Anaerocolumna sp. AGMB13020: one gene and its partner. The protein of the gene in region 1 binds, or shares a complex with, the protein of each later gene. Links are inferred from orthologs where the notes say so. Each region holds a gene or a part of one and is shown on either strand. Other genes may lie near its edges.

The links. The genes of interacting proteins can lie anywhere in the genome.
Region 2: the proteins of dnaG (region 1) and dnaB are in contact, whole or in part, in a crystal structure (PDB 2R6A), measured with the Geobacillus stearothermophilus proteins. The link is inferred for Anaerocolumna sp. AGMB13020 from one-to-one orthologs. Residues at the interface, in WP_049624496.1 of Geobacillus stearothermophilus: Lys456, Leu457, Leu458, Pro459, Ala460, Asn463, Ala464, Leu467, Leu535, Leu536, Ile537, Ala538, Gln544, Glu545, Asp548, Tyr549, His552; in WP_033016901.1 of Geobacillus stearothermophilus: Ser13, Glu15, Ala16, Gln18, Glu91, Leu92, Asp94, Ala95, Val96, Pro97, Thr98, Ala99, Ala100, Asn101, Tyr104, Tyr105, Ile108.

Annotation. Positions count from the first base shown.
Region 1 is NZ_CP136910.1:4,011,947-4,020,162, forward strand. What follows is about bases 2,478-5,389. They hold dnaG (DNA primase), read left to right. Parts: upstream 2,478-2,997; coding sequence 2,998-4,782; downstream 4,783-5,389. Other genes in these bases: R2R35_RS16690 (deoxyguanosinetriphosphate triphosphohydrolase), read left to right, coding at 2,478-2,848; rpoD (RNA polymerase sigma factor RpoD), read left to right, coding at 4,841-5,389. Also shown: R2R35_RS16675 (epoxyqueuosine reductase QueH), read right to left, coding at 1-584; R2R35_RS16685 (SDR family NAD(P)-dependent oxidoreductase), read left to right, coding at 1,433-1,585; more of R2R35_RS16690, read left to right, coding at 1,802-2,477; more of rpoD, read left to right, coding at 5,390-5,929; R2R35_RS16705 (tRNA (adenine(22)-N(1))-methyltransferase), read left to right, coding at 6,443-7,144; R2R35_RS16710 (hypothetical protein), read left to right, coding at 7,296-8,216. UniProt on the Escherichia coli protein: RNA polymerase that catalyzes the synthesis of short RNA molecules used as primers for DNA polymerase during DNA replication.
Region 2 is NZ_CP136910.1:2,677,064-2,682,596, forward strand. What follows is about bases 2,653-5,533. They hold dnaB (replicative DNA helicase), read right to left. Parts: upstream 4,819-5,533; coding sequence 3,487-4,818; downstream 2,653-3,486. Other genes in these bases: R2R35_RS10795 (helix-turn-helix domain-containing protein), read right to left, coding at 2,653-3,255; rplI (50S ribosomal protein L9), read right to left, coding at 4,950-5,396; R2R35_RS10810 (DHH family phosphoesterase), read right to left, coding at 5,433-5,533. In the rest of the region: R2R35_RS10775 (serine/threonine protein kinase), read right to left, coding at 1-102; R2R35_RS10780 (adaptor protein MecA), read left to right, coding at 784-1,575; R2R35_RS10785 (DUF1858 domain-containing protein), read right to left, coding at 1,664-1,867; R2R35_RS10790 (DUF362 domain-containing protein), read left to right, coding at 2,232-2,399; more of R2R35_RS10795, read right to left, coding at 2,581-2,652. UniProt on the Escherichia coli protein: The main replicative DNA helicase, it participates in initiation and elongation during chromosome replication. Travels ahead of the DNA replisome, separating dsDNA into templates for DNA synthesis.

The DNA.
Region 1 (8,216 bases):
TAATCCTGTCTGTATAAATCAAACTCCTTTGATAATTCAATGGAGCGCTTATAACCATTTTTTTTCTTGAAATCCGAGCGGAGATATACAGCTCCGTATTCGGCAGCTACAGCTTCACCGATAGAATTTAGCTTGGCTGCATTTTTGTGGGGGCTGATCGTGAGGGTAGTGGTAAAGTAATCAAATCCATTTTCCTTTGCACATTTGGCTGCTTCTCTGAGACGGAGTTCATAGCAGCCGAAACATCTTTCGCCACCTTCGGGCTGGTTTTCCTTGCCTTTGGCAATTTTATAGAAAAGTTCCGGTTCATAACTGCCCTCCAGGAAAGAAATGGGATGTTTTACAGGCAGAGCATTAATCAGTCGCTTCTGTTCTTCTACTCTGCGGTCATATTCCTCTTTTATGGAGATATTAGGATTATAATAATATATGGTGATACGAAAATACTCTGACAGGTATTCCAGACAATAACTGCTGCAGGGTGCGCAGCAGCTGTGGAGCAGAAGAGTGGGGGTACTGCCTTGTGCGGTTATATTTGATAGAGTTTTTTCCAACTCTTTTTGATAATTTATAATGTTTTCCAATGATATCCTCCGTTTTCACCTAAATCTGTATGTCTTTGGCAGTTTTTAGGGCTTTTTTTTGTACTTAATAATAATTTTTAAATTTTTTTAAAAAATATGAAAATTCTACTTGATTTTTTCTCTAGAATATTATATTATAATATTGTTGTGAGACGCAAGAGCAAAATAAAAAAGCTGATCATCAACAAATATCGAGGCGTGGCTCAGCTTGGCTAGAGCGCTGTGTTAGGGACGCAGAGGTCGCAAGTTCAAATCTTGTCGCCTCGATTTTTTATTTAAAGCGGTATATAATAAGAAGCAGTAGGATTGAAGATGTATTTTAATCCTGCTGCTTCTTTCTTTGTACCAAGTATGTTATAGCTATAGTATGCCATTTGTGCAGAATTTAGTCTTATCCAGGGAGAGTCTGAAAACTCATGGTGTGAGGCTTAACACTGTGCTTTGTGGGATATGTTTTGACGCTTTTACCAAGGACAAATTATGTGGAGTGGTGTTACACTTTCATAATTGTTAAGCATGAATATTGCAAAGAGGAGACTTCTAAACAATATTGTGACTTTTAAGGCATGAGAGTTAATTGACATGAATTAGATACAAAAGATTTGCATATATGTTTAATATTTGGAAAAGAAGAAAAACGTATAAAGGCAGGGGAGTTTAAGACTTTTATGTGGACGAAAATATAAATTTATAAGTCATTATAAATAACAGTATTTAACCAAAAATTTAGAAAGCTGGAAGCTAATCTGCTATCAACCTTATGTACAGATAGCTATAGTATAATAACTTCAAACAATTTATTCAGTTAAATAAATTTAGTAAAAATATGAGATAAGGTGCAGGCATAAATGGATTTCACAGACAAAGTAGTTTTTATAACCGGAGGTGCCAAAGGAATTGGAAGGAGCATGGCAGAGCATTTTCAGGCAGCAGGAGCCAAAACAGCAATTATGGACAGACTTACAGCGAATACATCAAATCCAAATCCTCCTGACTTTTAGGGAGATTTAAAAGCAGAACAGGATATTCAGCTCTTTGTGGCAGAAGTGCTTAAATGGTATGGTAAAATTGATTGATTTATCATAAGGACAAAGGCTGGGAATATAAGGATTAAGAACGACCGTAAAAGCAAAATTTTGAAAATAAAAAAAGGAAACAGGAAGTTTTGGTGGAATATTATTAATATAAGCATTAATCTGAAAGAAAGGAGAACAGGTATGGAAGAAGCAGAAATAGAAAAAATGGCAAAGACATTAAGCATGCGTGAAAAGCTGGAACAAAGAGAACATCAGTTTTTGAGTAAATATGCCTCCTTTAGTGATAATTCTATGGGCAGGGATGTGTATGAGGACCCTTGTGATCTAAGGCCAATTTATCAAAGGGACAGAGACCGGATTCTTCATTCCAAAGCCTTTCGACGATTAAAGCATAAAACACAGGTATTTCTTGCTCCGGAAGGGGATCATTACAGGACGAGACTTACCCATACCCTTGAGGTATCCCAAAATGCAAGAACCATTGCCAGAGCCTTAAGACTGAATGAGGATCTGACGGAAGCAATAGCATTAGGACATGATCTGGGACATACACCCTTTGGCCATGCCGGGGAGAGAGCATTGAATTCCATCTGCCCGGAAGGGTTTGAACATCATCTGCAGAGTATACGTGTCGTTGAACTTCTGGAGAATCACGGCAGAGGGCTCAATTTGACGAAAGAAGTCAGAGACGGCATTGTTAATCATCAGACCAATGGAGTGCCTAAAACGCTTGAAGGAAAAATAGTCAGATTATCTGATAAAATAGCTTATATAAATCATGATATTGATGATGCTATCAGAGGACATATTATTTCCGAAGAAGATATTCCCACGGAATTTACAGATGTTCTCGGTCACAGTTCCAGAGAGCGGTTAAACCGTATAATTCATGATATTGTAAGCTGCAGTGAGGACAAGGATGATATCTTAATGTCACCCGAAATAGAAAAAGCTATGTTTGGTATGAGAAAGTACATGTTTTACAGTGTATATACCAATCCAAAAGCCAAAGGGGAAGAGCAAAAGGCAGAGACTATGTTAAAGTATCTGTTTGAATATTACAGTAAGAATTTTGAACTTCTGCCCGAGGAGTACTTTAATATGATTAAAATGAAAGAGGAAAAAGAAGCCAGAGCGGTCTGCGATTACATAGCAGGGATGACGGACCGTTATGCTGTGGCTAAATTTAATGAGATTGCGATACCTCGTTTCTGGAGTGTATATTAAATTAAGAGATATAAAAATGATAGAAGTCAAATCCTTTAAAATCTCTCCTGACAGATACCATAATTAGTAAACAGGATTACAAGAAATCAAGTTACAAAGAAGCAAATATAAGATAGATAGATTTACATTTAAAAGGAAAAGGAGAAGACATGTTTTATCCGGAAGAACTGGTAGAAGAAGTAAGACAGAAGAATGATATAGTAGATGTAATCAGTTCCTATGTGAAATTACAGCGGAAAGGCAGCAGCCATATGGGACTGTGCCCCTTTCACAGTGAGAAATCTCCTTCCTTTAGCGTCAGTGTCTCGAAACAGATGTATCACTGCTTTGGCTGCGGTGTAGGAGGCAATGTATTTACCTTTATTATGGAGTATGAGAACTATACCTTTGTAGAAGCTCTAAAGTATCTGGCGGGCAGAGTCGGAGTAACACTGCCGGAAGCTGAAATCAGTGAAGAAGCCAGACGCCAGGCAGGCTTAAAGGCCAGACTGTTGGAAATAAACAAAGAAGCCGCCAAGTATTATTACTTTCAATTAAAATCTCAAAGAGGACAAGCTGCCATGGATTATCTGGTAAACCGGCAGTTATCGGAGGATACCATAAAGAAATTCGGACTTGGATACTCCAACCAGACAGCAGATGATATTTACAAGTATTTAAAACATTTGGGTTATGAGGATGAGGTTTTAAGAGAGTCAGGACTTGTAAGCTTTGATGAGAAACACAAGGTATACGACAAATTCTGGAACAGAGTCATGTTTCCCATTATGGATGCAAATAACCGGGTTATCGGATTTGGCGGACGTGTAATGGGGGATGGACTTCCCAAGTATTTGAATTCACCGGAGACCAAACTCTTTGATAAGAGCAGAAACCTGTATGGTCTGAATTTTGCACGAACCTCAAGAAAATCAAATTTTCTTATCTGTGAAGGTTATATGGATGTTATTGCACTTCATCAGGCTGGGTTTACCAATGCAGTGGCATCACTTGGAACTGCATTTACGGGGTTACAGGCGAACCTTATCAAGCGATATACCGGAGAAGTGCTGTTAACGTATGACAGTGATGCGGCTGGTACCAAGGCGGCCTTAAGAGCAATACCCATCCTGAAAGAAGCGGGCTTAACGGTAAAGGTCATTGATATGAAGCCGTATAAAGACCCGGATGAATTTATCAAAGCCCTGGGTGCCGAGGAGTTCCAAAAGCGTATAGAAACGGCCAAAAATTCCTTTCTCTTTGAAGTGGAAGTAACCGAACGGGATTTTGACATGAATGACCCGGAGCAGAAGACAAAATTCTTTAATGAAACAGCAAAGAAAATGCTGCAGTTTACCGAGGAAATCGAGAGAAATATTTATATAGAGGCTGTATCAGCCAAATATGGAATCGGTTTTGACAATTTACGCAAGCTGGTGAATAGTTACGGTGCCAGACTTGGTACCGGCGACAGCTATAAACCAAAAGAGCATACCATGAGGGATAGAAATAAGAACCTGCCCATGGAAGGAATGCGGCAGTCCCAAAGGATACTGTTAACCTGGCTTATAGATGATCTGAGGCTCTTTGAAAAAATCAAGGGTATTATTACTCCCAGGGATTTTACAGAAGATTTGTACAAACAGGCTGCCGAGCTTTTGTTTGATCAATATGAGAAGGAGGGCAAGGTTACACCTGCCAAGATCCTCAATCATTTTGAAAGCAAAGAAGAGCAAAAGGAAGCAGCGGCTCTGTTTAGTCTGGAGCTAAGCAGTGAAATGGGCAGCAAGGAAAAAGAAAAGGCTCTAAATGAAACCGTACAAAGAATCAAGAAGAACAGCCTTGACAAGCAGAGTAAGGAGGCCATTGAGCAAAATGATATCCAGACCCTTCAGGGTATCATAAAGGAACAGACGGGTTTACAGAAATTGCATATTTCCCTGGACTGTGGTTAAAATACTAGTAATTAAGCTGAATTTTCATACTGGAATGAGCAAGGAGGATGGATAAATAATGGATGAGAATATGGTTAAATTCACTGAAAAGTTAAAAGAACTTCTGGTATTTGCCAAGAAGAAAAAGAATGTTCTTGAATTTCAGGAAATAAATGATTTTTTTGCTGATTTTGAACTGGATTCCGTTATGATTGAAAGAATCTATGAATTCCTGGAATTAAATAATGTGGATGTGCTTCGCATGACGGAGGAAGAGGATATCCTGATAGAAGAGGAAGAGGATATAGAAGAGATAGACTTTTCCATACCGGAGGGAATCGCCATAGATGACCCTGTAAGAATGTACTTAAAAGAAATCGGAAAGGTTCCTCTCTTAAGTGCCGATGAAGAAATTGAATTGGCACGAAGAATGAAGGTGGGGGACACAGATGCCAAGAAAAGACTGGCGGAAGCCAATCTGAGACTGGTGGTAAGTATTGCAAAACGTTATGTAGGAAGAGGTATGATGTTTCTTGACCTCATTCAGGAAGGAAATTTAGGACTTATAAAAGCAGTTGAGAAATTTGATTATACAAAAGGATTTAAATTCAGTACCTATGCTACCTGGTGGATCAGACAAGCTATTACCAGAGCCATTGCGGATCAGGCCAGAACCATTCGTATACCGGTGCATATGGTGGAGACAATTAATAAACTGATAAGAGTACAGAGACAGTTACTTCAGGAGCTGGGGAGAGAACCAACGCCGGAGGAAGTATCGGAAGAAATGAATGTACCCGTTGACCGGGTGCGTGAAATTCAAAAGATCAGCCAGGAGCCAGTATCTCTTGAGACACCCATCGGTGAAGAAGAAGACAGCCATCTGGGAGATTTTATTCAGGATGACAATGTTCCGGTACCTGCGGATGCAGCAGCCTTTACCTTGTTAAAGGAACAGCTCTTTGATGTACTTGGCACCCTTACGGACAGAGAGCAGAAGGTGTTAAGACTGCGGTTCGGACTGGACGATGGCAGAGCCAGGACCTTGGAGGAAGTGGGGAAGGAATTCAATGTTACAAGAGAAAGAATCCGACAAATCGAAGCCAAGGCACTACGCAAATTAAGACATCCCAGCAGAAGCCGTAAGTTAAAGGATTATCTGGAATAAAAAGTTTATAATAAAAGCAGTGTAGATAAGATAACTTGTATTTTTGTCCGAAGCGTTTCTTTGTACAGCAAGCACGAAATTATGAATGTGCAATAGTAAGAAAAGCACGATTATATGTGAAAGAAAGTACTGTTTAACATGAGAAGGAAATATAGGTGTAAATGAAAAAAGTATAAGTGTACACCAGAATATAGCACAAGTGTGCATGGCTAGAAATACAAGTGTGCATGGCTAGAAATACAAGTGTGCATGACTAGAAATACAAGTCTGCATGATAGAAATACAAGTCTACATGAGTAGAAATACAAGTCTACAAGAGAAGAAAGTACAAGTGTGTCTGAGCAGAAATATAAGTCTTACATGAGAAAATAGCACAAGTTAATATTTGAAGAATGTAAAAGTGAAATGAGAAGAAAGTACAAGTCTGACATTATACCAAGGCACAAGTGTGGCTGAGAGAAAGTACTGTAACAAAAGTACGGAAAGAATACAACAAAAGATTCAGGAGACAGCATGCAATTATCATTACGTTTAAAAACTGTTGCAGATTCTGTTACAGCAGGAAACAGGGTTGCAGATGTAGGATGCGACCACGCCTACATAGCCATACATCTGGCAGAGAATAACATAGCACCCAGGGTGGTTGCCATGGATGTTAATAAAGGACCTTTAAGCAAAGCCAGAGAAAATATTGAGACCAGAGGTCTGAAAGACAGAATAGAAACAAGGTTATCCGACGGACTTGCCAGGTTAAACCCCGGTGAAGCGGATACAGTTGTTATCGCCGGTATGGGTGGAGCCTTGATGGTTCGGATATTAACAGAAGGTGAGTCAGCTTTAAAAGAAGTTAAGGAGTTGATTCTGCAGCCTCAATCAGAGGTTTTTCTGGTACGCAGACATCTTCATGCTAATGGGTATAGAATTGAGTCTGAAAAAATGGTAAAAGAGGAGGATAAATACTATATCATTATAAAAGCACAAAAAGATTCGGCAGAGGAAACCTATGAGCACGAGCTGTTTTATGTATATGGAAAGCAGCTGCTTGAGAGCGGCAGCCCTTTGGTGGAGGAATATCTGCGGAGGGAAGAACGATTAAAAGAACAGGTAGAAGAATCATTAAGGGGTACAGATACCGCCGGAAGCAATAAAAGACTGGAAGAGATCCAAAGGGATCTTGCCTTGATACATGCAGCTCTTGATTATTTTAAAAATTAAGGTGCTTACGTAAAAGAAGCTGAATATATTAAACATAGATAATTCACTTTGTATGCAGGACTGATTTGCATACAAAGTGATATTTTCCTTGTATCATACAGACAATTTATGTCTGCAGCCAAGGATTGCAGTCTGTGAGAAAGGCATGGTTATGAATATGGATGAATACGTAAAAGTTGAGATAGATGGAGTTATAAAGGAATATCTGAAAGGAACGAGCCTTTTAGAAATCAGCGGTGAATATATACCAAAGGACGGCGGCGACTTTATTCTTGCCCTTGTTAACAATAAACTGAGAGAGTTAACAAAAAAGGTACAAAAGGACTGTAAGCTTCGTTTTGTGACTACCGGAGAGGATGCGGGGCACAAAACCTATACCAGAGGAATGATACTGGTATTTATGAAAGCCATTTACAGTATCGTGGGAAAAGAAAATATCGACAAGGTATATGTGGAATACTCTCTGAAAGAGGGAATCTATTGCCAGCCCGTCATGAATATACCTGTCACAAAAGAGTTGGCAGATAAGATTAAGTTGAAAATGAGCAGTTATATAGAGAAAGACCTTCCCTTTGTAAAGAAAACCATCGGAACAGATGATGCGATTGAGCTTTTCAAATCTTATGCGATGTATGACAAAGAAAAACTATTCCGTTACAGACGTGTTTCAAAGACAAATATCTACAATTTGGAAGGCTTTGAGGATTATTATTACGGATATATGCCGCCAAACACTGGTATGCTTCAGTGGTTTGACCTGATTCAAAAGGATGAAGGGCTGATACTTATTATGCCGGATAAAAAGAAACCAAGACAGCTTCAGCCTTTTGTATTTCCTGAAAAATTATATCAGACCCTGAAAGAATCAAATGAATGGGCACAGACAATGGAAATTGATACCGTTGGAGCCTTAAATGAAGCAATCGTAGCCGGTAATCTTAACGAACTGATCCTGACCCAGGAAATGTTCCAGGAAATGAAAATTGGTGAAATCGCTGCCATGATAAAAGAATCCGGCAAGAAGTTAGTTATGATAGCAGGCCCCTCCTCCTCCGGTAAGACCACTTTTTCC
Region 2 (5,533 bases), 1.3 Mb from region 1 along the record:
AGAAGATAATTTTATATGTCTGGCCAGATAAACTTCCCCGCTGCCGCCTTTTCCAAGGACTTTTATTATCTGATATTTACCAAACCAAATCGGATCTTTCATTGTCTCCTTTCTTTTCGGTTTAGGCGGGAATATATCAAGGTTTCCACTCTTATTATAGCTTTTCCCGATTGTATTCTCAACCATTTTTTAGCAATATTTATTCACAAATATTACGTGTATTCTCCGTCACTTTTACCAAGATATAAATACCAGCCGGAAGGTTATAAAAAATGAGTTATATTACAGTATTAGGGTAAACTATTTGTTCCATAGATAAGTTCAGTCAAATCCTGCTGTTAAACTTATTGTTTCTACAAATCGACTTGGAAAACAATTATGCAAGTTTTCTGCTTCGAGAAATATTTTTGCTCCTATTTTTATAGGTTAGAATTTTACTTTCCCGGAAGACAACCTGATTCTTCCTGGTATAAAATAGTGTAATCTTTAGAACTTCAGGGCATATATTAAAGTTATAAGCAGGTTCTTTTATGAAGCAAATAATCTGCCGAATCACATCTGATAAATTTCCCCATATGTTTGAAAATCCAAGAAATTGGCGGAAAAAATCACTTGACTAAGTAAAACTTATAAATTATACTTTGAATACAACATCACTATAGATATCTTTCTACCTAGTACTATATCAATGTTGCAGCACTTATTGTCTGTTTCAGCAATAGAATGCCTGCGCGGCATGCTTAACTTCGATGCACGCCAGCACATAGAAAAGGATGTGATTCTATGAAGATAGAGAAAATTAGCGAACGTCAGATTCGCTGTACTTTGAGCAGAGATGATTTAGTGGATCGGGAGTTACGTATTAGTGAGCTAGCTTATGGCAGTGAGAAAGCAAAAGCCTTGTTCCGTGATATGATGCAGCAGGCGAATTACGAATTTGGATTTGAAGCTGAAGATATACCACTTATGATAGAAGCAATACCAGTTTCACCGGAATGCCTTATTCTGGTTATAACTAAGGTAGAAGATCCTGATGAACTTGATACCAGGTTCTCCAAATTTTCGCCAGACGATCACGACAGTGATAATATATATGAGGATGACAATGACGATTCCTATGCCGATGAAATCATTAGTTCCTTTGGACAGATTGATGATCTGCTTTCTGATAACACCTCAGAGGATTCAGAAGAATTTGTTCCCTTAGCGGAAGCTCTTTCTATTAACAAAGAAGAACCTTCTGAAAAACTAACGGAAGCAAAATCCGTATCCTATCAGACCAATCTTATGAAAGTATATTCTTTTAAGTCGTTAGATGAAGTCGAAAAACTTGCCAGCGTTATTTCACATTGCTACTTTGGAGTTAATACACTCTATAAGAATCCTTTAAATTCCGTTTATTATCTGGTAATTTCCAAATCAGAACATACTCCGGAAGAATTCAATAAAATCTGCAATATCGTTTCCGAATACGGCAGACTTGAGCCTACAACTTATGCTAGCACTTATTTTTACGATGAGCATTTTGAGCAGATTATAAAGGGTAAGGCAATACAGGTATTATCTGAACTGTAATCCATACTTCCGATACAGAAAATCAAAATAAAAAGATTCTGTAATGCACCTTATACGGTGTCACAGAATCTTTTTTTGCATTGTATCATTATTTTGTTTCTAAATACTCGTTGATTGTGCTTAGTAATTCATCAGCGTCCATTCCGTGTACCATAGCTGCTTCTTCTAAGGACTCTCCCTGAGATGAAGGGCATCCGATACAATGCATTCCGGAAGCTAAAAGAATAGGTACTACACCCTGGTCAACCATGATAATTTCACCGATTGTCATATCTTTTGAAACCTGTGCCATGTGAATTCCTCCTTGTTTATCTAAAAATATACTTATTTTTCTCTGTTAACTCTTACATTATAGTCTAAGTAAGGAAGTACGTCAAGGGTTACTGTTCAGAGCCACTAACGCGACGTGTTTTTTGTGCGTGTAGCGAAACAAAAGTCAACGAAAACCGGAGAATTGCAGCGTCAAAACACTGATTTTACGTTTTGTGTACATCGCAAAGCGTGTTATTGGTCACGCAACTGCTGTATTTTACAGTCGAGTAGACAGTAATCGTCAAGGTATCTTTCCCCAGAAAGATATTGTATATTTTACTTGTATTATAGGCTTGTTTATATTAAAATAATAGATGAAAAAAATATAAAGGAGGTACATAATTATGGCATATAAAATAAGTGATGAATGTATTAGCTGCGGCGCTTGCGCTAGCGAATGTCCCGTTTCTGCAATTTCTGAAGGTGCTAGTCATTATGAAATTGATGCTGATGCCTGTCTTGATTGCGGAGCTTGTGCAGCTACATGTCCTACAGGTGCTATTGAAGCTTAATATATTCAATAAAAAGACTGTTGCCTTGATAAATTAGAAAGCAGCGGTCTTTTTTTATTGTCTTTTTCGTCGACCTGTTACAACCCCTCTAAATTCAGGCATACCAGGTCACCAGTACTGCCTTGTGTAAATTGACGCCATATCAGTACCTCTTATATGGAACGAGGCAAGGGGAAGGAACTTACCTTGATTTTCCTCTGCCAAAGGTGGTCTTTTTCTTTTTTTTCAAAAACCCTGCAGCGGCTTCTGCCCGCCCAAGCTGAATTTCCCGCAAGGTACGATCAAATTGTTTAAATCTCTCCTCTTCTCTTTCCTCTTTTACACGCAGCAGATAATCCATTTGCTTGATAACCCGATCTGTTACATTTTCGCTGACGGTCTCTGCCATTAATTCATTATTATCCTTTAAGGCGTCTATAAATAGGCTCTGCATTATTACCTTAAACTGTCCCAGCTTTTGCTCAGGCTTTCCAAGAATGCTTTCATTGTTCTTGTCAGGACTCCTTGCAGGCAGATTCTTTTCTGTTAAAGGCATGGAATGAGTGTCCTCTTCTGACAGCTCGTCCACATATTTTCTGTCCCATTCTTCCTTGATCCTGCCAACCTCTTCCTCATCCAGATTCTTTAGTTTCTTTAGCTCCGGTAATAGCATCTTTATTGCTCTCAGCTGATACCCCTTCTCTTTAAATATTTTGACAGCTTTAAACATTTCAATATCTTCTTCTTTATAATATCTGTGACCCATCTCATTCCGATGAATATGTATATCGAGTTCTTCTTCCCAATAGCGTAAGGTATGCTGCTCTACCTCTACTTTTTTTGAGGCCTCCGATATCATATATCGCATTTCCTGCATTCCTCATCCTCCTCTGATTTGTCATATATTTACATTAATTCTATTATAACATAGAGGTTGTCCAATGCAATAAAAAGCAGGTATTTTCTTGAGTTTCTCATCGACACCAGACCCAAAAAGACCTTAATCCCAAACAAAAAAAGACTTCTAAAAGATAATTTTTCTTTTAAAAAGTCTTCTTTTTACAGCATATTTCATTTTCCTTCAGCTTAACACATCATACACTGCCGATTAACCTCTTTCCAGATTGGCAAACTTGGTAAACTGTGACTGCCAGGCAAGCTTTACTGTTCCAACAGGACCATTTCTTTGTTTACCGATAATAATCTCAGAGATACCAGCTTCTTCCGAATCATGGTTATAATAATCATCACGATATATAAACATTACAATATCCGCATCCTGCTCAATGGCTCCAGATTCACGAAGATCGGAGAGCATGGGGCGTTTATCCGGACGCTGTTCTACGGCACGGCTAAGCTGTGACAGTGCGACTACCGGTACATTTAATTCTCTGGCAAGACCTTTCAGAGATCTTGAAATTTCTGAAATTTCCTGTTGTCTGGACTCATTCTTCTTACTGCCTGTCATAAGCTGGAGATAATCGATGATTACTAGCCCCAGATTGAATTCCAGCTTATATTTTCTGCACTTTGACCGAAGCTCACCGATAGAAATACTGGAGGTATCATCTATTATAAGATTGGAATTACCAATCTCCTTGGCACTTTCCACCAGCTTGATCCAGTCATCATCGGATAATTCACCAGTTCTGATTGACTGGGAATTAACCTTGGAATGCATGGACATAATACGTTTTACCAGCTGGTCTTTTGACATTTCCAAGCTGAATATGGCAGTTGTTACATTTCCCCTTAAAACCGCATACTCAGCGATATTAAGAACGAAAGCGGTTTTACCCATAGAGGGTCTGGCCGCTATCAGGATAAGATCTGAGGGTTGAAGCCCGGCAGTTTTGTAATCCAAATCATAAAAACCTGTAGAAACACCCGTTACACTGCCTTTATTTCTGGCTGCAGCTTCTATACTCTCAAGAGATTTAAACACAATGTCCCGGATGCTTACAAAATCTCCGGTATTCCTCTTCTGAAGGATATCGAACATTTTCTTTTCCGAATCCTCCATAATGGTTTCTAACTTCTCTTTGTCCATATAGCAATCATTGGTAATAGATTCCGTAACCTTGATCATTTGCCTTAAGGTGGATTTTTCTTTTACAATGTTCGCATAATATCTGACGTTGGCCGAGGTAGGCACGGATGCTATAATATCCCTGAAAAACTCCAGGCTGTTTAGCTCTTCCGGCGCTTCCTTTTCCTTTAATTTATTCTGAAGGGTAATCAGGTCAACCGGCTTACCCTCATTGTACAATTCCAAAATAGCTTCAAACAGAACGCCAAAACGCTGCTGATAAAAATCATCTCCTGTAAGTAGCTCGGCAGCCCCTGCTATGGCATCCTTATCCATTATCATAGAGCCAATTACCGACTGCTCTGCTTCCCCGTTATGAGGAAGTACTTTTTTTATAAATGCCTCATCCACCGTATTTCCTCCCTAAATTCCTGGCGATTCTTCTATCCCGGCGGTTTTATATACCGGATAATAATTATCCTATATAAGATGAATTTTAGCTTTTACTTTATCCATGTAAAAATATCTTCACAGCTTATATATTATAGTTCACTTACCTTAACCTTTAATTCGGCTGTTACCTGAGGATGCAGCTTAACAGGTACTGTATGTGTCCCGATTGTCTTAATTGGATCGTTAATCTGTAGTTTCTTCTTATCAATATCCAGACTGTACTGTGTCTTTAACTCCTGGGCAATTTCTTTTGAGGAGATGGAGCCGAAGGTTCTTCCGCCTTCTCCTGTCTTTATCTTAAGTTCCAGGGTCTTGCTTTCCAGATCTCTGGCAAGAACCTTTGCTTCTTCCAGGATTTCTTTCTGCTTCTTCTCTTCTGCCGCTTTCTGAAGCTTTAAGTCATTCAGATTCTTGGCATTGGCCTCAAGACCCACCTTTTTGGGAAGTATGAAATTTCTGGCATAGCCATCACTGACATTAACCAGCTCCCCTTTCTTACCTAATGCTTTTACATCCTGTAATAATATAATCTGCATAATTAAGCCTCCTTCAAACATTCTCATTGTGTTACTTTATAATTCGCCTTCCTTTTTCATACCAGAAAGTGTTGTCTTTAAATTATATACTGCCTCTGATAAAGTACAACCTGTAAATTGGGCTCCGGCAACACTCA